Regions from separate parts of the Cobetia sp. Ld8 genome, predicted to be linked through region 2. Evidence: predicted binding sites of a transcription regulator. Region 2 holds the regulator's gene; each other region holds the start of a gene.
What was found. The regulator LexA, encoded in region 2, represses DNA repair genes until DNA is damaged. The targets are predictions, from matches to a motif close to TACTGTNTANNTANACAGTA.
Positions count from the first base shown of each region.

Region 1 (7,330 bases), on a different contig from region 2:
TGCACCGCCGTCGCGACCACGGTGGCGTCATCTTCCTCGACATGCGCGACCGTGATGGCATCGCCCAGATCGTCGTCGATCCGGACACCGTCGATGCCTTCGCCACTGCCGACAAGGCGCGCAGCGAGTTCGTGCTGCGTATCAAGGGCCGTATCCGTCTGCGCCCGGAAGGCACCCAGAACCCGAACATGCCGACAGGCATGATCGAAGTGCTGGCCAAGGACGTCGAAGTGCTCAACACCGCACAGACGCCGCCGTTCCAGCTCGACGACCACAACAAGGTCGGTGAGGAAGTTCGCCTCAAGTATCGTTATGTCGACCTGCGTCGTCCCGACATGATCGAGAAGCTGCGTCTGCGCTCGCGCATCACTCACAGCGTGCGCGCCCAGCTCGAAGCCCTGGGCTTCCTCGACATCGAAACCCCGATCCTGACGCGTGCCACGCCGGAAGGCGCACGTGACTATCTGGTGCCGAGCCGCACCTACGCCGGCAGCTTCTTCGCACTGCCGCAGTCTCCCCAGCTGTTCAAGCAGCTGCTGATGGTCGCCGGTGTCGATCGTTACTACCAGATCGCCAAATGCTTCCGTGATGAAGACCTGCGTGCTGACCGTCAGCCGGAGTTCACCCAGATCGACCTCGAAGCCAGCTTCGTCGACGAGCAGGACATCATGGGCATGACCGAGACCATGATCCGTGGCCTCTACAAGGAAGTGCTCGATGTCGAGCTGGGCGACTTCCCGACCATGCCGTACTCCGAGGCCATCAGCCGCTTCGGTTCCGACAAGCCGGACCTGCGTATCCCGCTGGAACTGGTCGATGTCGATGACCTGATGAGCGGCGTGGACTTCAAGGTCTTCTCCGGTCCGGCCAAGGACGACAAGGGCCGTGTCGCCGCACTGCGTGTGCCGGGCGGTGCCAGCCTGTCACGCAAGGAAATCGACGCCTACACCAAGTTCGTCGGCATCTACGGTGCCAAGGGCCTTGCGTGGATCAAGGTCAACGAACGTGCCAAGGGCATCGAGGGTCTGCAGTCGCCGATCGTCAAGTTCATGGAAGACGTCGTGGATGAAGTGCTGGACCGCTGTGGCGCCGTCGACGGCGACATCGTGTTCTTCGGCGCTGACAAGGCCAACATCGTGGCCGAGGCCATCGGTGCGCTGCGCGTCAAGCTGGGTGAAGACCTCAACCTCTACACCCGCGAGTGGGCGCCGCTGTGGGTCGTCGACTTCCCGATGTTCGAAGCCGATGCCAACGGCCGCCTGAGCGCGCTGCACCACCCGTTCACCGCGCCGTCCTGCACGCCGGAAGAGCTCAAGGCCAACCCGGAAGCGGCACTGTCTCGCGCCTACGACATGGTCATCAACGGCACCGAGCTGGGTGGCGGCTCCATCCGTATCCACGATCAGGCCATGCAGCGTACCGTGTTCGAAGTGCTGGGCATCGGTGAAGAAGAAGCGGAAGAGAAGTTCGGCTTCCTGCTCGACGCCCTGAAGTTCGGCGCGCCGCCCCATGGTGGTCTGGCCTTCGGTCTCGACCGTCTGGTGATGCTGATGACCGGCGCCAAGACCATTCGTGAAGTGATTGCCTTCCCGAAAACCCAGAGCGCCGGCTGCATGATGACTGACGCCCCGGGTGTGGTCAGCGGTGAGCAGCTCAAGGAGCTGAACATCCGTCTGCGTCAGAAGGTCAAGATCGAAGACGAAAGCGGTCAGGCCTGATTCAGCGGCGCATGACCGAGAGAGTGACTGGTGGGGCCGTCTGGACTGATTCGATCAGACAAGGGCGGTCCCGCAGTGGCAGGTTTGTCCCTTTGGCCTGGTAGGCGAGGGGGCGAGCAAGCCCGACAAGGCGGTGCGAGACTGTTTGCTGGCGTTCACGTCAGGCGATGACAGTGTCGCACCGCCTTTTTTGTGGCATGGTAGCTGGTTATATACACAGTAAGAGCGATGGCGCGATGACGACAGCGAAGACGCAAGGTGTGAGAGACGAGGCGGCAGCATGATCATTCTTGGCATCGACCCGGGCTCACGTCTGACCGGGTATGGGGTATTGGATGTCTCTGCGGCTCAGCCTCGCTATGTGGACAGTGGCTGCATTCGCATGTCACAGGTCAGCCTGGATCAGCGCCTGGCGCAGATCTATGCCGGTATCAGCGAGGTGATCGCCCTGCATCGCCCCGCTGAATTCGCCATCGAGCAGGTCTTCATGTCCAAGAACGCCGATTCGGCGCTCAAGCTGGGCCAGGCGCGCGGGGCTGCCATCGTGTGTGCGGCCAATCACGGCTTGCCGGTGTTCGAATATGGGCCGCGGCAGATCAAGCAGGCCGTGACCGGTACCGGCGCCGCCGAGAAGTCACAGGTGCAGCATATGGTCACGCATACGCTCAAGCTTTCCGCCACGCCGCAGGCCGATGCCGCCGATGCGCTGGCCATTGCGCTGACGCATTGTTTCGCGCGTCGACGCCTGACGCCCGGCAATGACCAGTTGGAAGCCTTGGGGCTGGGGAATACCAGTCGACGCAAGGGAACCCGTGTACGGCGTAGCAGCAGCTGGCGAGACTTCGAGCCCGACGCCTGACATGCCGCTGAGCGACAAATGCGGTATTGTGCTCAATTAATAGCGATTTTTCAGTCACTTGTAGAGTGTCTGCCGAGCCTGGCAGCAGCCGATTGCGTGATGCGCCAAGCCGCGTGGCATCAGGCTTCGTGCCATCACCCAAGGTATGACTGTCAGAAAGATGCGACAAATTCGTCGTGACACTGGGACATGCCGCCTACGCTTCATCTTTGGTAGGCTTGCCCGCATTGTAACAATCCGTGCAGAGAATCGGGTCTGCGAGCAGCACGATCCCACCGAACACGTTCTCTGCCGAGCAAGGACAGCCGCAACATGATTGGACGCCTGACCGGGACATTGCTGGAAAAACAACCGCCGCAGCTGGTGCTTGATGTACAGGGTGTCGGTTATGAACTGGAAGCTTCGATGAACACCCTGTTGGGCTTGCCGGCCGTGGGCGAACATTGCCAGCTTTACACCCACCTGGTGGTGCGCGAAGACGCGCAGTTGCTGTACGGCTTCGGCAAGGAGCCCGAGCGTCGTCTGTTCCGTGAATTGATCAAGATCTCCGGTGTCGGTCCGCGACTGGCGCTGGCGATTCTGTCGGGAATGGAGCAGTCCGATTTCATTCGCTGTGTTCACGACGAAGACAGCCGAGCGTTGACACGTCTGCCGGGCGTCGGCAAGAAGACGGCGGATCGCCTGATCATCGAGATGCGTGATCGCCTCAAGCATTGGACGCTGCCGGCGGATGATGGGCTGGATGAAATGGCGCGTGCCTCCCAGCCGCAACCGCCGGTCACCCATCCTCTGGCGGATGCCGAAGCCGCGCTGGTGTCTCTGGGCTACAAGCCTGTCGAGGCGGCCAAGATGCTCTCCGGGCTCGAGACCGGCGCCTCCACCGAAGCGCTCATCAAGGCGGCGCTGGCGCGCAAGATGGCCAGCTGAAGCCTCGCCAGGGCAGCAAACATGCGCCCTATAGTTTCCGTGAAGGAAACGGCGCATCGTGATTGGATTTATTGACTAGGGGTTGGCAGGTTACTGGGGTAGAAAGTGCGCGCTTGAACGCAGATGCGCTAGATCGTTGCACCGCCCTGGCAAACCTTGCCACCTGCCACTGACGCACGTTCATGGCCCATGACCCGCGTCATGTGCGTGACCTGCGTCATCAGGAGTTGAGCAAGCATCATGATGGAGTCGGACCGACTGATCTCCGCGGCGACGCATGATCCGGAAGAGCGGATCGATCGCGCCAACCGGCCACGCACGCTGAGTGACTACATCGGACAGCCCATCGTCCGCGAGCAGATGGAAATCTTCATCAGTGCCGCGCGAGGACGAGGCGATAGTCTGGATCACACCCTGGTCTTCGGCCCGCCCGGTCTCGGCAAGACGACGCTGGCGCATATCATCGCCAGCGAGATGAGTGTCGATATCAAGTCGACCTCCGGGCCGGTGCTGGAGCGGGCAGGGGACCTGGCAGCGATGCTGACCAACCTGCAGGAAGGCGATGTCCTGTTCATCGACGAGATTCACCGCCTGTCTCCGGCCGTCGAGGAAGTGCTCTATCCGGCGATGGAAGATTACCAGCTCGACATCATGATCGGTGAAGGCCCCGCGGCCCGCTCGATCAAGCTTGAGCTGCCACGATTCACCCTGGTCGGCGCGACGACGCGCGCGGGGCTGCTGACGGCGCCGCTGCGCGATCGCTTCGGCATCGTCCAGCGCCTCGAGTTCTACGATATCGAGTCACTCACCGACATCGTGGCACGCAGTGCCAGGCTTTCCGGCATGGAAGTCGAGATGGAAGGGGCGCTGGAGATTGCGCGTCGTTCCCGCGGCACGCCGCGTATCGCCAATCGCCTGCTGCGCCGGGTGCGTGACTTCGCCGAAGTGCGCTCGGATGGTCGCTTGACGCTGGAAGTGGCCGACAAGGCGCTCAACATGCTCAACGTCGACAGCCACGGCCTGGATCACATGGACCGTCGACTGCTGCTGGCAATGATCGAGAAGTTCGATGGCGGGCCGGTCGGGGTCGATTCATTGGCGGCGGCCATCGGGGAAGAGCGCGATACCATCGAGGATGTGCTGGAGCCCTACCTGATTCAGCAAGGCTTCATGATGCGCACGGCGCGTGGGCGACTGGTTACGCGCTCGGCCTATCTGCACTTCGGGATCACCCCGCGTGAAGAGCAGGCGCGGCTGGGACAGGAAGGAAGTGACGCGTCATGACATCTGAAGGCGCAGGAAATACGTTGAAGGGTGAAGCTGCATGTTTTCACCATACTGTGCGCGTCTACATCGAGGATACTGATGCCGGTGGCATCGTCTACTACGTGAATTATCTGCGCTTCATGGAGCGCGCTCGCAGTGAATGGTTGCGAGCAAAGGGTTTCACGCAGCAAGCCTTGCTTGAAAAAAGCATTCAGCTGGTAGTACACAGCGTAACAAATCGTTATCTTCGTCCTGCGCATCTGGACGACCTGCTGACCGTGACGGCAACGGCAGGTGCCTTGCGCGGTGCACGCTTGACGTTCACCCAGAAGGCGCTGCGCGGTGAGCAGATATTGAGCGAAGCGGAAGTCGTGATCGCTTGCGTCGATGCCACGACCTTGCGTCCCAGACGCTGGCCCGGGGAATTGCTTGCGGCTCTTGAGGTCTGAGATCACAAGGCGCAGACGAGGCCGCTGCCAGCCAGGCGCCGAGACGCCAGGCTGATGAACAGATTATTTATCGTGTCACTGATTGACGGTGGCACAGACTGAACCAAGTAAAGAGGGATTTCCGTGGAAGATTCGATGTCGATCATTTCGCTGTTCGTGAACGCCAGTCTGGTCGTTCAGGCAGTCATGTTGCTGTTGCTGGCAGCTTCCATTGCATCCTGGGTGGTGATCTTTCAGCGCGGGATGGCATTGTCCCGTGCCAAGCAGGCTTACGCGGCCTTTGAAAAGCGCTTCTGGTCCGGGGTCGACCTCAATCACCTCTATCGTGAATTGCCGACGGATGAAGAATCCACCCCGGGCGCCTCTGGCGTCTTCCGTGCCGGCTTCCGCGAGTACAGCCGCCTCAAGCCCAAGTCCAGCAATGCCGATGCGGTGATGGATGGCGTGCAACGCAGCATGCGCGTCACGCTGTCACGTGAAGAAGAGCGCCTGAACGTTCATCTGCCGTTTCTGGCCACGGTCAGCTCCGTCAGCCCCTATGTCGGTCTGTTCGGTACCGTGTGGGGCATCATGGGCTCCTTCCAGGCACTGGGTACGGCTCAGCAGGCAACTCTGACCACCGTCGCCCCCTGGATTGCCGAAGCACTGGTCGCGACTGCCATGGGCCTGTTCGCGGCAATCCCGGCCGTCATCTTCTACAACCGTCTGGCCAGCCGTGCTGATCAGCTGCTGGGTCGCTATGAAGACTTCGCCGAAGAACTTCACTCCATTCTGCATCGTAATCTGCACGGTCGTGGCAGCAACGACGCTTGAAGGGAGGCGAGTCAATGAAAGGACCGTATAGCAGAGGCCACAAGCGCAAGCTGTCCTCCGAGATCAATGTGGTGCCCTTCATCGACGTCATGTTGGTGTTGCTGGTCATCTTCATGATCACCGCGCCGATGATGACGCAGGGGGTTCAGGTCGAATTGCCCAAGGTCACCTCCAAGCCGATCGACAATCCCGATGATGTGACGCCATTGATCGTCTCGCTGGATGACAGCGGCAATTACTACATCGATCTGGGGTCGGATGAAGACAAGCGCACGCCGGTGGCGCTGGACGAACTGGGCAGCAAGGTCGCGTCCATCGTGGCCGAGAAGCCCAAGACGCCCGTGCTGGTGAAGGGTGCCAAGACGGCGCCCTACGGCGATGTCATGGGGTTGATGAGCACGCTGCAGGGTGCCGGTGTCCCCAATGTCGGGCTGATTTCAGAACCACCGACCGAGGGCTGATGGATGAGTCAGCCAGAGATAGAACAGCGGGTCGGGTTGGGGTTGCCTGTGGTGCTGGCCGTTGGTCTGCACCTGGGCATCCTGATTCTGACTCTGGTGAGTTGGCCAGAATCCGAACCGGAGAAGACCAACACCACCATCGTCAACGCGACGCTGGTCAGTACCGAGACCACGACCAATCAGGCCCAGCAGGCGAAGTCCAGCAAGGCGCGTGATGCGGCCGAAGAATCCGATCAGCGCCAGAGCGCCAAGGAAGAGGCGGCCAGAGAGGCAGAGCTTGCAGCGGAACAGCAGCGCAGCGCCGCCGAGGAAAAGGCGGCTGCCCAGAAGGCGCAACAGCAAAAGGCGGCTGAGCAGGCCAAGGCGGCGGAGCAGTTGAAGGCTGAGCAGGCGGCGGCCGAAAAGGCCAAGGCAGAAGCGGCCAGGCGTGCGGAGGAAGCCAAGGCGATTGCCCTTGATCGCAAGAAAGCCGAAGCGGAAAAGCAGGCCAAGGCCGATGCCTTGAAGAAGGCGGAAGCCGAGAAGGCTGCCAAGGCCAAGGCGGAAGCCGAAAAGGCCGCCAAGGAAAAAGCCGCAGAAGAAGCCCGCAAGAAAGCCGAAGCGGAGAAGGCGGCCAAGGCCAAGGCAGACGCTGAAGCCAAGAAGGCGGAAGCCGAAAAGGCAGCCAAGGCCAAGGCAGCAGCGGAGAAGGCCGAGAAGGAAAAGGCGGCCAAGGCGGCAGCCGACAAGGCCGCCAAGGAAAAGGCAGCCAAGGCCAAGGCGGCGGAAGAAGCGCGCAAGAAGGCGGCCGCTGAACCCGCACGCCAGAAGGCACTTGCCGAGAAAGCGGCGCAGGCC
Region 1 covers NZ_JBISHF010000007.1:847,054-854,383, reverse strand. The annotation lists gene aspS (aspartate--tRNA ligase) at 1-1,718, shown strand, start outside; gene ruvC (crossover junction endodeoxyribonuclease RuvC) at 1,999-2,577, shown strand; gene ruvA (Holliday junction branch migration protein RuvA) at 2,890-3,504, shown strand; gene ruvB (Holliday junction branch migration DNA helicase RuvB) at 3,745-4,788, shown strand; gene ybgC (tol-pal system-associated acyl-CoA thioesterase) at 4,785-5,219, shown strand; gene tolQ (protein TolQ) at 5,355-6,032, shown strand; gene tolR (protein TolR) at 6,047-6,493, shown strand; gene tolA (cell envelope integrity protein TolA) at 6,497-7,330, shown strand, end outside.
Region 1: ruvC (crossover junction endodeoxyribonuclease RuvC) is a predicted target of LexA. The motif match lies at 1,921-1,940, and genes of this name have one in related genera.

Region 2 (7,330 bases):
CCTCTGGCGCGAGAGATCCACCGCTACCCAGCAGGCCATCAGCTGGCCGCCTGGGTGACCGCCTCACCATCCCCGAGCGAGGCAGGCAGCGGCGCTGCCATCGCCGCGACCACCACCGGACGCATGTGCTGGATCAGCTCGCGCACCGTGGTGTGATGGCCGTACTCGGCCTCCTCGATATCGCGCAGCGCATCCAGGCCCGAGAAGGTAAAGATCACGCTGCCGAGCATGAAGTGCAGACGCCAGAAGCGCTCGTTGTCCGGCAGATCAGGCGTCGCCAGCTTCAGAAGCTCGGCGAAGCGGCTGAAGACCGTGCCGTAATGCTCACGGATATAGCGCCGCATGTGGCCCTGACCCTGGGTATAGGCCAGCCCGAGCAGGCGCATGAAGGTACGCAGACTGTTGCGCTCGGCCGGCACCTCCAGCACGGTACGCGCCATCACCTCCAGCAGGACCTCCAGCGGCACCTGACGCCCGGCGTATTGCTGCTCGATGCTGTCGAGTGCCGCGTGGAAACGCTCACTGAAAGGGTCGAGATAGCGCGCGAAGACCGCCTGGATCAGCGATTTCTTGGAGCCGAAGTGGTAGTTCACCGCCGCCAGATTGACCTTGGCCTTGCTGGTGATGTTGCGCAGTGAGGTCTCGGCGAAGCCGCGCTCGGCGAACAGCACCTCGGCAGTATCGAGGATGCGGGTAACGGTATCGGTCTGGGCCATGGGCGGAACCCTTGTCAGGTAGAAAAGGACTGGAGTCGTAGGTCACGGCGCAAGCCCCGCGCGGCGACTCTCTCATGAGGTGGTGCAGGTTCACCGCAAGGCGCGTTCGATCATGGCACCCGTGAGCACTACCATCGGCGAACATTCGTTTGAAACACCTTGATTCTAGCGCGCCATGCCATGACTGACAATTCTCTCGCGTTTCAAACACCAGAGGTTTAGCCAAGCCTGATATTCCCTCAACGCTGACCGAGCCGATTCAAGGGCTCGTCATGCTCGGTGACTGACCACCCACGCCAGAGCCAGGCCGGGTTCATCTCCAGGCATTCACTTCCAGGCATTCACTTCCAGGCATTCCCTTCCAGGCATTCCCTTCAAGAAAGAGTGCCTCGGATATCGGCACGAAAAGTCGCCAGACAGCGATATCTCGACGACTACCTGCCCTTTGAGGCCACCACGCAAGCCACGATGCCTTGCATGACCGCCATGACTGGATACAATGACAGTTGTATGGATGCACACCCCGTGCCGTCAGCTCAAGATGCCGCCCAGGCCAAAGGCAATGCCATGACCCAGCCGCTTACTCCGCGCCAGCAGGATGTCTTCGACTTCATCATCAAGACCATCAAGTCCTCTGGCTACCCACCGACGCGGGCCGAAATCGCCCAGGCGCTGGGCTTCCGCTCGCCGAATGCCGCCGAGGAGCATCTGCGTGCCCTCAAGCGCAAGGGCGCCATCGAGATGGTGCCGGGCACCTCACGTGGCATTCGCGTGCCGTCGCTGGCTGACGTCGACGACAGCGCCAACGATGGTCTGCCGGTGATCGGGGAAGTGGCCGCCGGCAGTCCGATTCTTGCCAGCGAGCATATCGACCGTCACTGCCCGCTGCCGAGCGACTACTTCTCGCCGGCTGCCGACTACCTGTTGCGCGTGCGCGGCGTGTCGATGAAGGACGTGGGAATTCTGGAAGGCGACCTGCTGGCCGTGCACCGCACCAGCAGCGTGCGTGACGGCCAGATCGTGGTGGCACGTCTGGGGGATGAGGTCACCGTCAAGCGCTTCCGCCGTGACGGGCATTACGTGTGGCTGGAAGCCGAGAACGAGGACTTCTCGCCGATCAAGGTCGACCTGCGCACGGACAGCCTGGAGATCGAGGGTCTCGGGGTGGGCGTCATCCGCGATGGCGGCCTGCACTGAGGCCTTGACCAGCAGCGCTTTTCTCGCAGAGTTCTGAGCAGCAGAAAAGCCGCACGCATTGCACAAAAAAACCCGCCTCGAGGCGGGTTTTTTTGTGCGCGAAGCGCGAGCGATGAATCAGTGCACGATGCCTTCTGACTGCTCGTCCTCGTCTTCTTCACCATCCCAGAGGCGAGTCCGGGTGATGGCGTGGTCGATCATCTCACGCGCGACCTCGAAACGATTGTCACGCAGCAGATCAGCGGCCTCGTCCGAAATGCGAATGCTGAGCAGCGGCTCACCTTCGCTTTCCGCGGCGCGCAGAATCACTTCACCATCTTCCATTTGCACAATTTCAAGTACGGCGGGATCGGACACGTCATTCCTCCTGCACGGCATCTCGCGAGATACCGGCGTCGTTGTAATCGTCAGCGCGACGGCTGGCAAGCCCGGCACCGCGTTGCCATCAGCGACGCAGAAAAAAGTACGACCACAGCCAGAGCCATGGTCGTACCGGAGAATGCAGGGCTTGCCACAATGCGATCAGTCTAGCACCCGTGAAGGCGAAACGTCACCCGATTGCCATGCGCCAGTCATCACCAGCGTGCAGCACCAGATCAACGCCTTGACCTACCACTCGACACTCGACTCGCGCAGCTGCGGCAGCAGCGCCTTGAATGCCGTGATGGCGGCACTGAGACGCTCGGCCAGCGAGGCGCTCGAGGCTGCCGCGATGATCAGACCATCACCACGCGAACGCGATTCCTCGCGGCGAGCGACGCCGCCCTCTTCATGCAGGCGGGTCACATCCGCGACCAGCTCAGACAACCAGCTGTCGGAATGCTCCAGCAGGCTGCGCAGCTGCTCGACCTCGGCGATGGGCGTCGGCGGCGACGCCAGGCGCTCGCGCCAGCTACCCTCTGGCCAGCGCGCCGTCACGGCACACTCTTCCAGCAATGACGCCAGCGCCAGCTCCAGCAGGGCGAGCGCGCCCTCTTCACCGGCCATGCGACGCGCCACGGCATGCTCATCGTCGCCAGAGGCTGCTGACTGGGCCAGCAGCAACTCGGCCTGATACAGCAGCTGATTGGTACGGGCACGCTGGCTCATCAGCTCTTGGCTCCCTTGCGCTTGTCCTCGACGACCCAGCGACCGTTGTCGTAGGTCGCTTTCCAACCGGTCGCCTTGCCTTCCTCATCGGTCATGACGTACTGAGCCTTGACCTTGCGCGAGAAGCGAATCTGCGCCGGACGTCCGTCCGGGTCCTGATCCGGGGCCTCGAGAATGAAGTGATACTTCTCCGGCAGCTCGTCGGCGTGCGCCTTGAGCTCCTTGACCAGCGGCGGACGCGTCTCGCGATTCTTGGGGAACTGACTGGCCGCCAGGAACAGGCCACTGGCGCCATCGCGCAGCACGTAGTGGTCCTCGACCTTGACGCAGGCAAGTTCCGGCATCGGAATCGGGTCCATCTTCGGCGGCGCCACTTCACCGGACTTGAGCAGCTTGCGGGTGTTCTTGCAATTCTCGTTGGTGCAGCCGAAGTACTTGCCGAAACGCCCGGTCTTGAGCTGCATGTCGGAACCGCACTTGTCGCACTCGATCACCGGGCCATCGTAGCCCTTGATGCGGAACTGACCTTCCTCGACCTCGTGACCGACACAGTCCGGGCTATTGCCGCAGACGTGCAGCTTGCGCTGCTCATCGATCAGGTAGCTGTCCATCGCGGTGGCGCAGATCGGGCAGCGACGCTTGGCGCGCAGCGCATCCGTCTCGGCATCTTCACCGGCATCGGCCGCCACGGCTTCATCGCCCGGCAGCAGATCGATGGTGGTCTTGCAGCGCTCCTTGGGCGGCAGGTTGTAGCCGGAACAGCCCAGGAAGACCCCGGTCGAGGCGGTACGGATCTGCATCTCACGTCCACAGGTCGGGCAGGCGATGTCCGTCGGCACCGGCTGGTTGGGACGCATGCCCTCTTCGGACTGGGCGTGGTCCAGCTCGGCCTTGAACTCGGCGTAGAAGGTGTCCAGCAGCTCGCGCCAGTTGCGTCCGCCGTTGGCCACCTCATCGAGATAGTCTTCCATGCGCGCCGTGAAGCCGAAGTCCATCAGGTCCTTGAAGGACTCGCTGAGGCGATCGGTGACGATGTCGCCCAGCTTCTCGGCATAGAAGCGACGGTTTTCCAGCGCCACGTAGCCACGGTCCTGGATGGTGGAGATGATGGCGGCATAGGTGGACGGACGACCGATACCGCGCTTCTCCAGCTCCTTGACCAGACTGGCCTCGGTGTAACGCGCCGTGGGCTTGGTGAAGTGCTGCAGCGGCTGCAGCTCGACCAGGTCCAGCTTCTCGCCGATGGCGAGGTCCGGCAGCGACTGGTCCTCTTCCTTCTTGCCCATCGGCTTCATGACACGCGTGTAGCCGTCGAACTTGAGCACACGGCCCTTGGCGCGCAGCTCGTAGCCATCCACTTCGATGGTCAGCGTGGAGGACAGGTATTCGGCCGGCAGCATCTGACAGGCCACGAACTGACGCCAGATCAGCTCATACAGGCGCTCGGCGTCACGCTCCATGCCGGCGAGATCGGTGGCGCGGCGCGACACTTCGGAAGGACGAATCGCTTCGTGCGCTTCCTGGGCGCCTTCCTTGCTGGAGTAGACGTTGGCCGCTTCCGGCAGGTAGTTGCTGCCGTATTCTTCGCTGATGAAGTCGCGTGCCGTAGCCACCGCGTCCGCCGACAGATTGGTCGAATCGGTACGCATGTAGGTGATGTAACCCGCCTCGTAGAGACGCTGGGCCATCATCATGGTCTTCTTGACCGAGAAGCCGAGACGACCACTGGCCGCCTGCTGCAGGGTCGAGGTGATGAACGGCGCGTTCGGCTTGGAGCGCGTCGGCTTGTCTTCACGATTGGTGATCGCGAGCTTGGCCGTGCGCAGCGCCGCGATGCGATCCATCGTCTCCTTCTCGCTGGTCGGACGGAAGGCCTTGCCATCCTGACGCGCCAGCTCGAAACGGATCGCTTCACCACTGGCGGCGGCCAGCTCAGCGTGGACATCCCAGAACTCTTCGGGGATGAAGGCGCGAATCTCGCGCTCACGCTCGACGATCAGACGCACGGCAACCGACTGCACTCGCCCAGCGGACAGACCACGAGCGACCTTGGCCCACAGCAGCGGCGAGACCATGAAGCCGACGACGCGATCCAGATAGCGGCGTGCCTGCTGGGCATGCACGCGGTCCATCTTCAGTTCGCCCGGCTCATCGAAGGCCGCCGTGATCGCCTTCTTGGTGATCTCGTTGAACACCACGCGCTTGTAACGCGAATCGTCGCCACCGATGGTCTCGCGCAGGTGCCAGGCAATCGCCTCACCTTCGCGGTCCAGATCCGTCGCGAGATAGATGGTGTCGGCTTTCTCGGCCAGACGCGTCAGCTCGGAAACGACCTTTTCCTTGCCGGGCAGGATCTCGTAATGCGCCTCCCAGCCATTCTCCGGGTCGACCCCCATGCGGCGGATCAACTGGGTCTTGGCCTTCTGCGCCTTGTGAGCCGCCTTGACCTCGGGCGACATCTTGCGAGTCTCCGCCGCCTGACGGGCACGTTCCTTGGGGTCGGTGGCCTGCTTGCCGCTTCCGCTGGTCGGCAGGTCGCGGATGTGCCCGACACTCGACTTCACCACGAAGTCGTTGCCGAGATACTTGTTGATGGTCTTGGCCTTGGCGGGCGACTCGACGATCACCAGTGACTTGCCCATGGTTGCTCGCATCTCCTGGCCGGCGCTGATTGCGCCGGCGAATGACTCGTCGCGCTGGGTTTTGTCCCAGCCGAAAAATGCGCCTACCCTACCCCAGCATTTCAGCGCTGACCAGCAATGTTGAGACTGACGCCTCGTCAGGGCGGCTCGACAGGTCGCCTCTGCGACAACCTCGAGACATGCCATGCCACCCGCCATGTCAGCGTGCTGCTTGCGCCGAATGACATCGACAGCCGTCAGGCATGTGGTCGTGGCAATCCGGCATTCAAGCCGGGTTTGAGCATAGGTCATCAGCGCATGACAGCGGTCAACGGGCCCGATACACGGGGCCGATACATGGGGCCGGTACAGGGTCTGCGCTGGGCCGAAGAACGAAATCTCGCTCAGCAGGGTATTGCCACTATATAGGTAGCACTGGAATGGCTGTCAGTGAAAGCCAGCCGGCGGACATTGGCGTGACGGGGCGGTCACCACGACGCTGCCGCAGAGAGCATGCGACGCCTGGCCGTCAGGCGTCGAAATGACGGGCCGCGCCCGCATGGCGCAGCGCGGCATACCCTGACGCCCCAGCAGACGTCCGCGTACCCGCGACAACGTATTCGCAACAATCGCTCGGCATACTTCACGTCACCCCTTGCAGTCCCGATCGTGATCACGAGAATGGACAACGACAGCCGACGATACTCGACAGGCTCCCTTTCAGCCTTCAATGTAGTAAAATGACAACAACCTGGTTTGCGTTTTCAGCCAGTCCATCACGCCAGTGTTCAAGGAGTATGCTTTCATGCCGCACGCGTTCAACGGCCCGATCCGCCGCACCAAGATTGTCGCCACTCTCGGCCCTGCCAGTGACAAGCCGGGTGTGCTCGACGCGATGATTCGTGCCGGAGTCGATGTGGTACGCCTCAACTTCTCCCACGGTAGCCCCGAAGATCACCGCATGCGCGCCGAGGCCGTACGTCAGGCTGCCGCCGCCCAGGGCCGCAGCGTCGCCGTGCTGGGCGACCTGCAGGGTCCGAAGATCCGCATCGCGCGCTTCAAGGATACCGCCGTCAAGCTGAGCGAAGGCCAGCCGTTCATCCTCGATATCGGCCTGGGCCGTGATGAAGGTACCGTCGAGCGTGTCGGCTGTGACTACCAGGAACTGGCCGATGACGTGGTCGCGGGCGACGTGCTGCTGCTCGACGATGGCCGTGTGGTGCTTGAGGTCAATGAGCTCAAGGGCAACGAGATCCACACCACCGTCAAGGTCGGCGGCAAGCTGTCCAACAACAAGGGCATCAACAAGCAAGGCGGCGGCCTGTCTGCCGAAGCCCTGACCGACAAGGACAAGGCTGACCTGAAGACCGCCATCGATATCGGCGTCGACTATCTGGCCGTGTCCTTCCCGCGCAGCGGCGCCGACATGCAGCTGGCCCGTGAGCTGCTGGGCGAGGAAGGTCGTGACATCGGCCTGATCGCCAAGGTCGAGCGCGCCGAAGCCGTGGCCGACGACGCCGTGCTGGATGGCATCATCCTCGCCAGTGAAGGCGTGATGGTGGCGCGTGGCGATCTGGGCGTCGAGATTGGCGATGCTCAGCTGATCGGCGTGCAGAAGCGCATGATCCGCCGCGCGCGCAGCCTCAACCGCGTGGTCATCACGGCCACCCAGATGATGGAATCCATGATCAGCGCGCCGCTGCCGAC
Region 2 covers NZ_JBISHF010000008.1:460,138-467,467, forward strand. The annotation lists gene ACJJV2_RS12895 (L,D-transpeptidase family protein) at 1-39, opposite strand, end outside; gene ACJJV2_RS12900 (TetR/AcrR family transcriptional regulator) at 39-716, opposite strand; gene lexA (transcriptional repressor LexA) at 1,284-1,913, shown strand; gene ACJJV2_RS12910 (hypothetical protein) at 2,031-2,270, opposite strand; gene ACJJV2_RS12915 (DUF6586 family protein) at 2,523-3,002, opposite strand; gene topA (type I DNA topoisomerase) at 3,002-5,644, opposite strand; gene pyk (pyruvate kinase) at 6,429-7,330, shown strand, end outside.

Region 3 (7,330 bases), on a different contig from region 2:
GTTGAGTCACGAAAACACGATGCTGAAAGAGGCTCGGCGATATTCATCTGCCGTACATGTTTAACAGCGCGTTTTCATAAAGACTTGTGCAGGACACTCGGGACAGTTAAGCGCCCACACCAGATCAAGGGCGATTATAGACCGAGTCAACTGCGAGGTGAAGTCTTAAATAACATGTTTCCAAAGTATGCAATCTTTCCGATCAATGCAATAGCCATCAAAAAAACAGTACTCACTGCCCAGGCACTTCATTATCCCCTGTCACAACTGAAGACAGATCTGCCAAAAGCGTCTCTGCAACAACACGAAGAAGTCTTTACCACGACCTGATATCAGGCTTGAGGGCCCGCCATCACTGGACCTCCAATATTCACGGGATATGCACAATTCATGACAACAACCCACAAGGAAGTATTATGCAACCACTTTCACGTTGGCGTGGCGGCGCCAGATTGCAGACTTTCGATGTAGAGCTGTCATTGCCTGCGCACCTCAAAAAGCATGCACATGAACGAACAACAGAAGTCCATACTAAAGCAGGTGGCGAACTAATAGTGGTGCAAAATGCAACACTTTCTCCAGAAAGCGTCACTTCAAAAACACCGTCAACCTGATAGAATGATCAAAGTTGACAAAGATTGAGCCGTCATCACGCCATTCCACTCTCCCGCCACTCGCAGAGACACTCCATGCCATTTTCCCAGATGCCGACCCGCGATACGGACTCACTTTCTCTCTGGCACCCTTATACCCAGATGCAGGACATGCAAGCGCCACTGGAGGTGGTCGGCGGCACGGGAGCCCGCATGACACTGGCGGAAGGTGAGACACTGCTGGATGCGACATGTTCCTGGTGGTGCATGATCCATGGCTACGGACACCCGCGTCTCGTCGCGGCCATTCAGCAGCAAGCGGCAGAACTCTGCCATGTGATGCTGGGCGGCATTCGCCATCGACCGGCCAAGGAGCTTGCCGATGCGCTGGTGCGCGTCACCCCCGAGGGCCTGAATCATGTCTTCTTCTCGGATAGCGGCTCGGTGGGCATGGAAGTCGCCATGAAGATGGCAGTGCAATATCAGCAACAGCGCAAAGACCGCGATGACACGCGGGGACGGACGCGCATGCTGTCATTGATGAAGGCCTATCACGGCGATACGGCGGGTTGCATGGCAGTGTGTGACCCCGAAGAAGGCATGCATTCCTTGTTCGCCGATTTCCTACCCAGACATCATTTCGCACCGGCGCCGACTGCCGGTTTCAGCGCCAGTCGTGACGAGGTAGCAGACGATATCAGCGCATTGCGCGCCTGTCTGGAAACACACCAGCATGAGATAGCGGCATTGTTGATGGAGCCTCTCTTGCAGGCGGCAGGTGGCCTCAACATGTACTCGCCCTACTATCTCGAGGCGGCGCGCGAGTTATGTGATGAGTTCGGAATCGTATTGATCTTCGATGAAGTCGCGACCGGTTTCGGTCGGACCGGCAAGATGTTTGCCTGTGAACACGCCAATGTCTCTCCCGACATCATGGTGCTCTCCAAGGGACTGACGGGGGGATATCTGGGACATGCCGCCACCCTGGCCCAGAGTCATATCTTCCATGCATTTGATGGCGAGGATGCCAATAGCGCCTTCATGCACGGCCCGACCTTCATGGGCAATCCGCTGGCCTGTCGGGTAGCACTGGAAAGTCTCGCGGTATTCGAGGAAGAGAATTATCTGGGCAAGATTGCCGAGCTCAATCAATTGTTGCGCGACACCCTGCTGAATTTCTCCCACCCCGCCATTCGCGATATACGCGTATTGGGTGCCACGGCGGTGATAGAAGTGCACGATGCCAGCAGTCTGGCAGGCGCTCAGGCCCATGCCCGTGAACTGGGTGTCTGGTTACGTCCCTTCGGTCGCTGGCTCTATACCATGCCGGCCTATATCACCTCACCGCAGGACTTGCGCCAGATCACCCATGCGATGACCAGCTACTTCGAGACCCTGGAACACTGATGCACTGATTGCACTGACATACAACACGACTGCCCCTGGCGATGTTCATCAAAGGCGATTGCCATCAGCGACAAGCGCCATCAGGGGCAGTCACTCTCGAGAGCCACCAGTCACGAGAGCCGTCACCATCAGAGGCATTCACCCCCACAGGCGGGCTTCGAGTGCCTGGTAATCCTCTGGCGAGAGCTGACCGCCCTTGACCAGCTTCTTGAGGAAGTGACGATAACGACGCGCGATCTTGCGCCGTGCCAGCCAGGCGACACTGGTCGCCAGCGGAATGAAGTCAGGATTCGAGATACCGTCGATCAGCCACAACCTGGGCGACTGGTCGTCGCTGAACTGGACCACGATATTGCGATCATTGAGATCAGACGGAATCAACCAGCGTTTCTCGAGATAGCGGTAGAGATTGGCCAGCTCGCTCACCAGCACCTCGGCGCTCAGGCGCTCGGGGGTCTCGAGATGCACCTCGCGCAGTCGGCGTGACGTGGAGCCGTCACTGTCGAGAATCAGATCGAAGACCAGCCCGAGCCCCTCGGCGGTGGCGACACTGCCGTGGTAGGCAGGCACATAGGACCAGTCGCGCATGCCACGTCTGACCAGGCCCTCGAAATAGCGTTGCTCGCGTTCATTCTGGCGGCTGCCCTTGTCAGGGTAACGCGGGACCTTGATGCAGCGATGGGGGTCGTTCGGGTCCTGATAGACACGCCGATCATTTCCCATGCCGATGACGCGGGCATTTTCCAGCTCCAGCATGCGCACTCCTGTTGAATAACGCCTGCGACTGCAGCCGCCGGGCAGCGTGGCATTCTACAAAAAGCCGTCATGGCACGCCAACTTGTGGCATTTGGCAGCGCCCACGTTCATCGGCCATTCAGCTTGCGTTGCCCTTCTGGTAAGATAATGCGCCGTTTTTGACGGCATTCAGGAGGAAGCCGCAGGAACACTGCGACAGCAAGGCATTCGTCACGAATGTACACGTCATGCGAGGCATTGCCCCGGGATCGGGTGGCCACGCACCCACAGTTCGCCCGCTCTGTCCGCAACACTCCCAAAGCTGGCACAACCCCACATAGAGGTACTCGCATGAATGCGGTAATTCTGGCCGTCCTGGTCATGGTCGGCCTGTCGTTGGCTCGCGTCTCGGTCGTCTTCGCGCTGGTCGCCGGCGCCCTGGTCGGCGGTCTGTTCAGCGGCCTGTCCCTGACCGACACGCTCGGCGCCTTCAATGACGGTGTCGGTGGCGGCGCCAAGGTCGCGCTGGCCTATGCCACCCTCGGTGCCTTCGCCGTCGCCCTGTCTCGCTCCGGTTTGCCGGACCTGCTCGCCGCACGCCTGATCGGCCTGCTCAATGGCGAAAGCACGCCGCGCCGCCAGACGGCCATCAAGTACGGCCTGCTGGGCAGCGTGACCTTGGTCGCGATTTCCTCCCAGAACCTGATTCCGGTTCACATCGCCTTCATCCCGATCCTGATTCCGCCGCTGCTGGTCGCCATGAACCGCCTGCGCCTGGATCGTCGTGCCGTGGCCTGTGCACTGACCTTCGGCCTGACCGCGCCCTACATGCTGCTGCCGGTCGGTTTCGGCTCCATATTCCTCAACGACATCCTGCTGGCCAATATCAATGAGGCCGGCCAGTCGCTCGGCCTCGACGTGACCCGCGGCATGGTGCCGATGGCGATGGCGATTCCGGTCGGCGGCATGTTCCTCGGCCTGCTGACGGCGCTGTTCGTCTCCTACCGCAAGCCGCGTGACTACGCGACCCGCGAGATCAAGTCCAGCAACGTACCGCACCACACGCCCATGCACACGCCGTCCAAGAGCGGCCTGATCATGGCAGGCGTCGCCATCATCGCCGCCCTCGGCATTCAGCTGTATTCCGGCTCGATGATTCTCGGCGGCCTGGTCGGCTTCGCCATCCTCTCGCTGGGTGGTCTGTTCAAGTGGAACGAAGCGGATGACCTCTTCACCTCCGGCATGCGCATGATGGCGCTGATCGGCTTCATCATGATCTCGGCGGCAGGTTTCGCTTCCGTGATGAAGGCCACCGGCGACATCCAGACCCTGGTCGACGCCTCCTTCCACTTCATCGGTGACAACAAGCCGCTGGCCGCGCTGGTCATGCTGATGGTCGGTCTGTTCATCACCCTGGGTATCGGCTCCAGCTTCTCGACCATTCCGATCATTGCCGCCATCTATGTGCCGCTGGCGCTGCAATTCGGCTTCTCGCCGCTGGCTACCGTCGCGCTGATCGGCACCGCCGCCGCGCTGGGAGACGCCGGCTCACCGGCCTCTGACTCGACCCTCGGCCCGACGGCCGGTCTGAATGTCGATCAGCAGCACGACCACATCTGGGACAGCGTGGTGCCGACCTTCATCCACTACAACATCCCGTTGATCGTGTTCGGCTGGGTGGCCGCGATGACGCTGTAATCCGCTGAACGACAGTCTCACACCCAAGCGAGATGCCAGACATGCCAACGCCCGACAGAGAGGACTCCCTCACTGTCGGGCGTTGTCGTTGCGGAGCCGACTCAGGCGCAATGAATGGGTACCGCCACTGGACAGCCATCCAGTCTTTTAGCATGATGCGCGCATGCGCAAGATCCTCCACGCCGACTGCGATTGCTTCTATGCCGCCGTCGAGATGCTCCGCCATCCCGAGTGGCGCGAGGTGCCCATCGCCATCGGTGGCCGCACCGAGCAACGCGGTGTCATCGCCACCTGCAACTATCCCGCACGTGCCTTCGGCGTACGCTCGGCGATGTCGACTGCCCGCGCGCTGCGCCTGTGCCCTCAGCTGATTCTGGTGCCCCCGGATTTCGAGCGCTACCGCGCCGTTTCCGCCGAGATCCAGTCACTCTTCCATGAGCTGACGCCCCTGGTGGAGCCCCTCTCGCTGGATGAGGCCTATCTGGATGTCAGCGCCGTGACTGACTTTCAGGGCAGCGCCACCTGGATGGCGCGCTGGTTGAAGGAAGAGGCGCTCAAGCGCACCGGCATCACGCTTTCCCTTGGCGTGGCCGCCAACAAGTTTCTGGCCAAGATCGCCAGTGACTGGGAAAAGCCCGATGGCCTGACGGTGATCACCCCCGAGACCAGCGACGCCTTCATCCGCCAGCTGCCCGTCGGCAAGCTGCATGGGGTCGGCCCCGCGACGCTGGCGCGTCTGACGCGCCTGGGCATCACCACCTGCGAAGACATGCGCACCACGCCGTTGACGACACTGGCCGAGCACTTCGGCAAGTTCGGCACCCGCCTGCACGAACTGGCGCACGGCATCGATGAGCGACCGGTGCGTGTCGAGCGCGAGCGCAAGTCGATCAGTGTCGAGCACACCTTCGATCACGACCTGCCTGATCTGCCGGCCTGTCTCGAGCGCCTGCCCGCCCTGCTCGAACGCCTGACCAGCCGTCACGCCCGCCATGACCAGCCGGTGCTGGCCAAGCAGTTCGTCAAGATCCGCTTCAGCAACTTCGAGAGCACCACGCTGGAAAGCCTGCTCCCAGCCTCGACCACCACACTGCCGAGCGCCAACAGCTTCGCCCTGCTGATGGAGCAAGCCTGGCAACGCGGCCATCGACCTGTGCGCCTGCTGGGCGTCGGCGTGCGCCTCAAGGCCCGTGAGGACGCCCAGCAGCTGGGATTGTTCTAGCTCCTTGCTCGTTCGCGGTCATGCCTCCGCCTTCGCCTCGGGCGAAGAGCGCTCTGCCGCAGTGGTATCCGCTTCACCTTCATCGCCCCAATCTCCCCAGAGCGCCGAGGGGGAACGCAGACGAATCTCCAGCGGCAGACCTTCCACATCATGCTGAACGTCGATGGCTTCGAGGGGGCGCAACCTGACTTCGAGCATCGCTTGATTGGCATCGAAGGGGCCCGCCAGCTGTGAGGGCAGCTTCTGGGTCAGCTCCGGCGGCGCCACGATACGCGCCAATACACTGCGGCCATCCGCGAAATGCGCCTCGGCCACTCGCCCGACAGCCACCTTGCCGACATATTTCGGCGAGAAATAGGCATGCAGTTCCGGCGCATTGGCAGGCACCAGCACGCCCAGAGGTTCGCCAGCACTCACCTGCTGACCAGGCTGTACATAGCTCTTGGCCAACAGGCCATCCTGAGCCGCCATCAAGGACATCGCCGCGATACTGGCTTCGATACGCGCCAGCTGGCGAGTCAGGTCCTGACGGCGCTGAACTACCGGGCCAGCCAGCTCGGAGCGCGTATTCTCGCGCAGCTGCAGCAGCAGGTTCTCACGCGCTCCCGACAGTTGATCCTGAGCACTGGCACGTGCCACGTGAATACTGGCGAGGTCCGTCAGGGGGACCTCACCCTGGCGACGGAAGTCATCGAACTTGTCAGCCAGCCCGGACTGGAAGCGCAATGAGGCCTCGGCGTTATCGACCCGCTGGCGAGCGGTATCGACCAGCGACTCGCTCTCTTGCTGTGCCCCCTTGTCGGGAAGCGTGGCCAGAATCTCCTTGAGCGCGGTGCGATCAGCCTCCAGCTCACCATCCTCGAGCACGAACAGGGGGCTGCCCTGCTTGACGCGCTGGCCGGCACGCTGAGGCACATCCACGACACGCGCATCACGCGGACTGGTGATCACCAGCGGCTCGTGCGTCAGTACCGCCGGGGCCGACAGCAGCAAGCGGTCGCGCAGCGCATACCAGGAGAAGGCCACCACCGGCACCAGTACCAGAGCCATCAGCCCTATCCAGCGCCAGCGCCCTCCGCCCCGCCTGGCCTTGGCGTAGGGGACCTTCAGCCCGGACTGCTGGTCCGGGTGACGAGACTTTTCCGGGTCAAATCGAATATCCATCAGAAGCGTTTTCCTCGGCGCAGGACCCACCACGGGGCCATGCTGGTTTCTTCGTGGCTGCGACGCAGCATTTCATTGAGAATCGCGACCAGTGCCAACAGACGCATGCTCAGCTGGTAGAACGGAAGCACCGGCAGCCAGACCATGTTCCTGAGCGCGACCGGAATGTCGCGACTGACACAGCAAAGCCCGGCCAGCGCGTACCAGCTGCACAGCAGCAGATAGATGAGATAGAGCAGCACGCTGATCGACACCGCATGCACCAGTGGCTGGGTGGCGTACCACCAGATGACATAGCCACCGATCAGGAAAGGCAGCGCCACACTTTGCACCAAGCCGTAGGTCATCGTGAACAGCGTGCCGGGCCACCCCATCAAGCGCGGCCGCATGCCACGCCAATGCTTGCGCAGGTAGATGAAATAGAGGTCGCCCTCCCAGCGCATGCGCTGACTCGCCAGGCTGCGCAGGGTTTCCGGGCCATCCGTGAAGCCGACGGCTTCGGGGATGAACG
Region 3 covers NZ_JBISHF010000007.1:46,272-53,601, reverse strand. The annotation lists gene ACJJV2_RS05195 (hypothetical protein) at 417-614, shown strand; gene bioA (adenosylmethionine--8-amino-7-oxononanoate transaminase) at 690-2,000, shown strand; gene ACJJV2_RS05185 (YrbL family protein) at 2,139-2,756, opposite strand; gene ACJJV2_RS05180 (Na+/H+ antiporter family protein) at 3,087-4,433, shown strand; gene dinB (DNA polymerase IV) at 4,597-5,655, shown strand; gene ACJJV2_RS05170 (HlyD family secretion protein) at 5,674-6,819, opposite strand; gene ACJJV2_RS05165 (glycosyltransferase family 2 protein) at 6,819-7,330, opposite strand, start outside.
Region 3: dinB (DNA polymerase IV) is a predicted target of LexA. The motif match lies at 4,559-4,578, and genes of this name have one in related genera.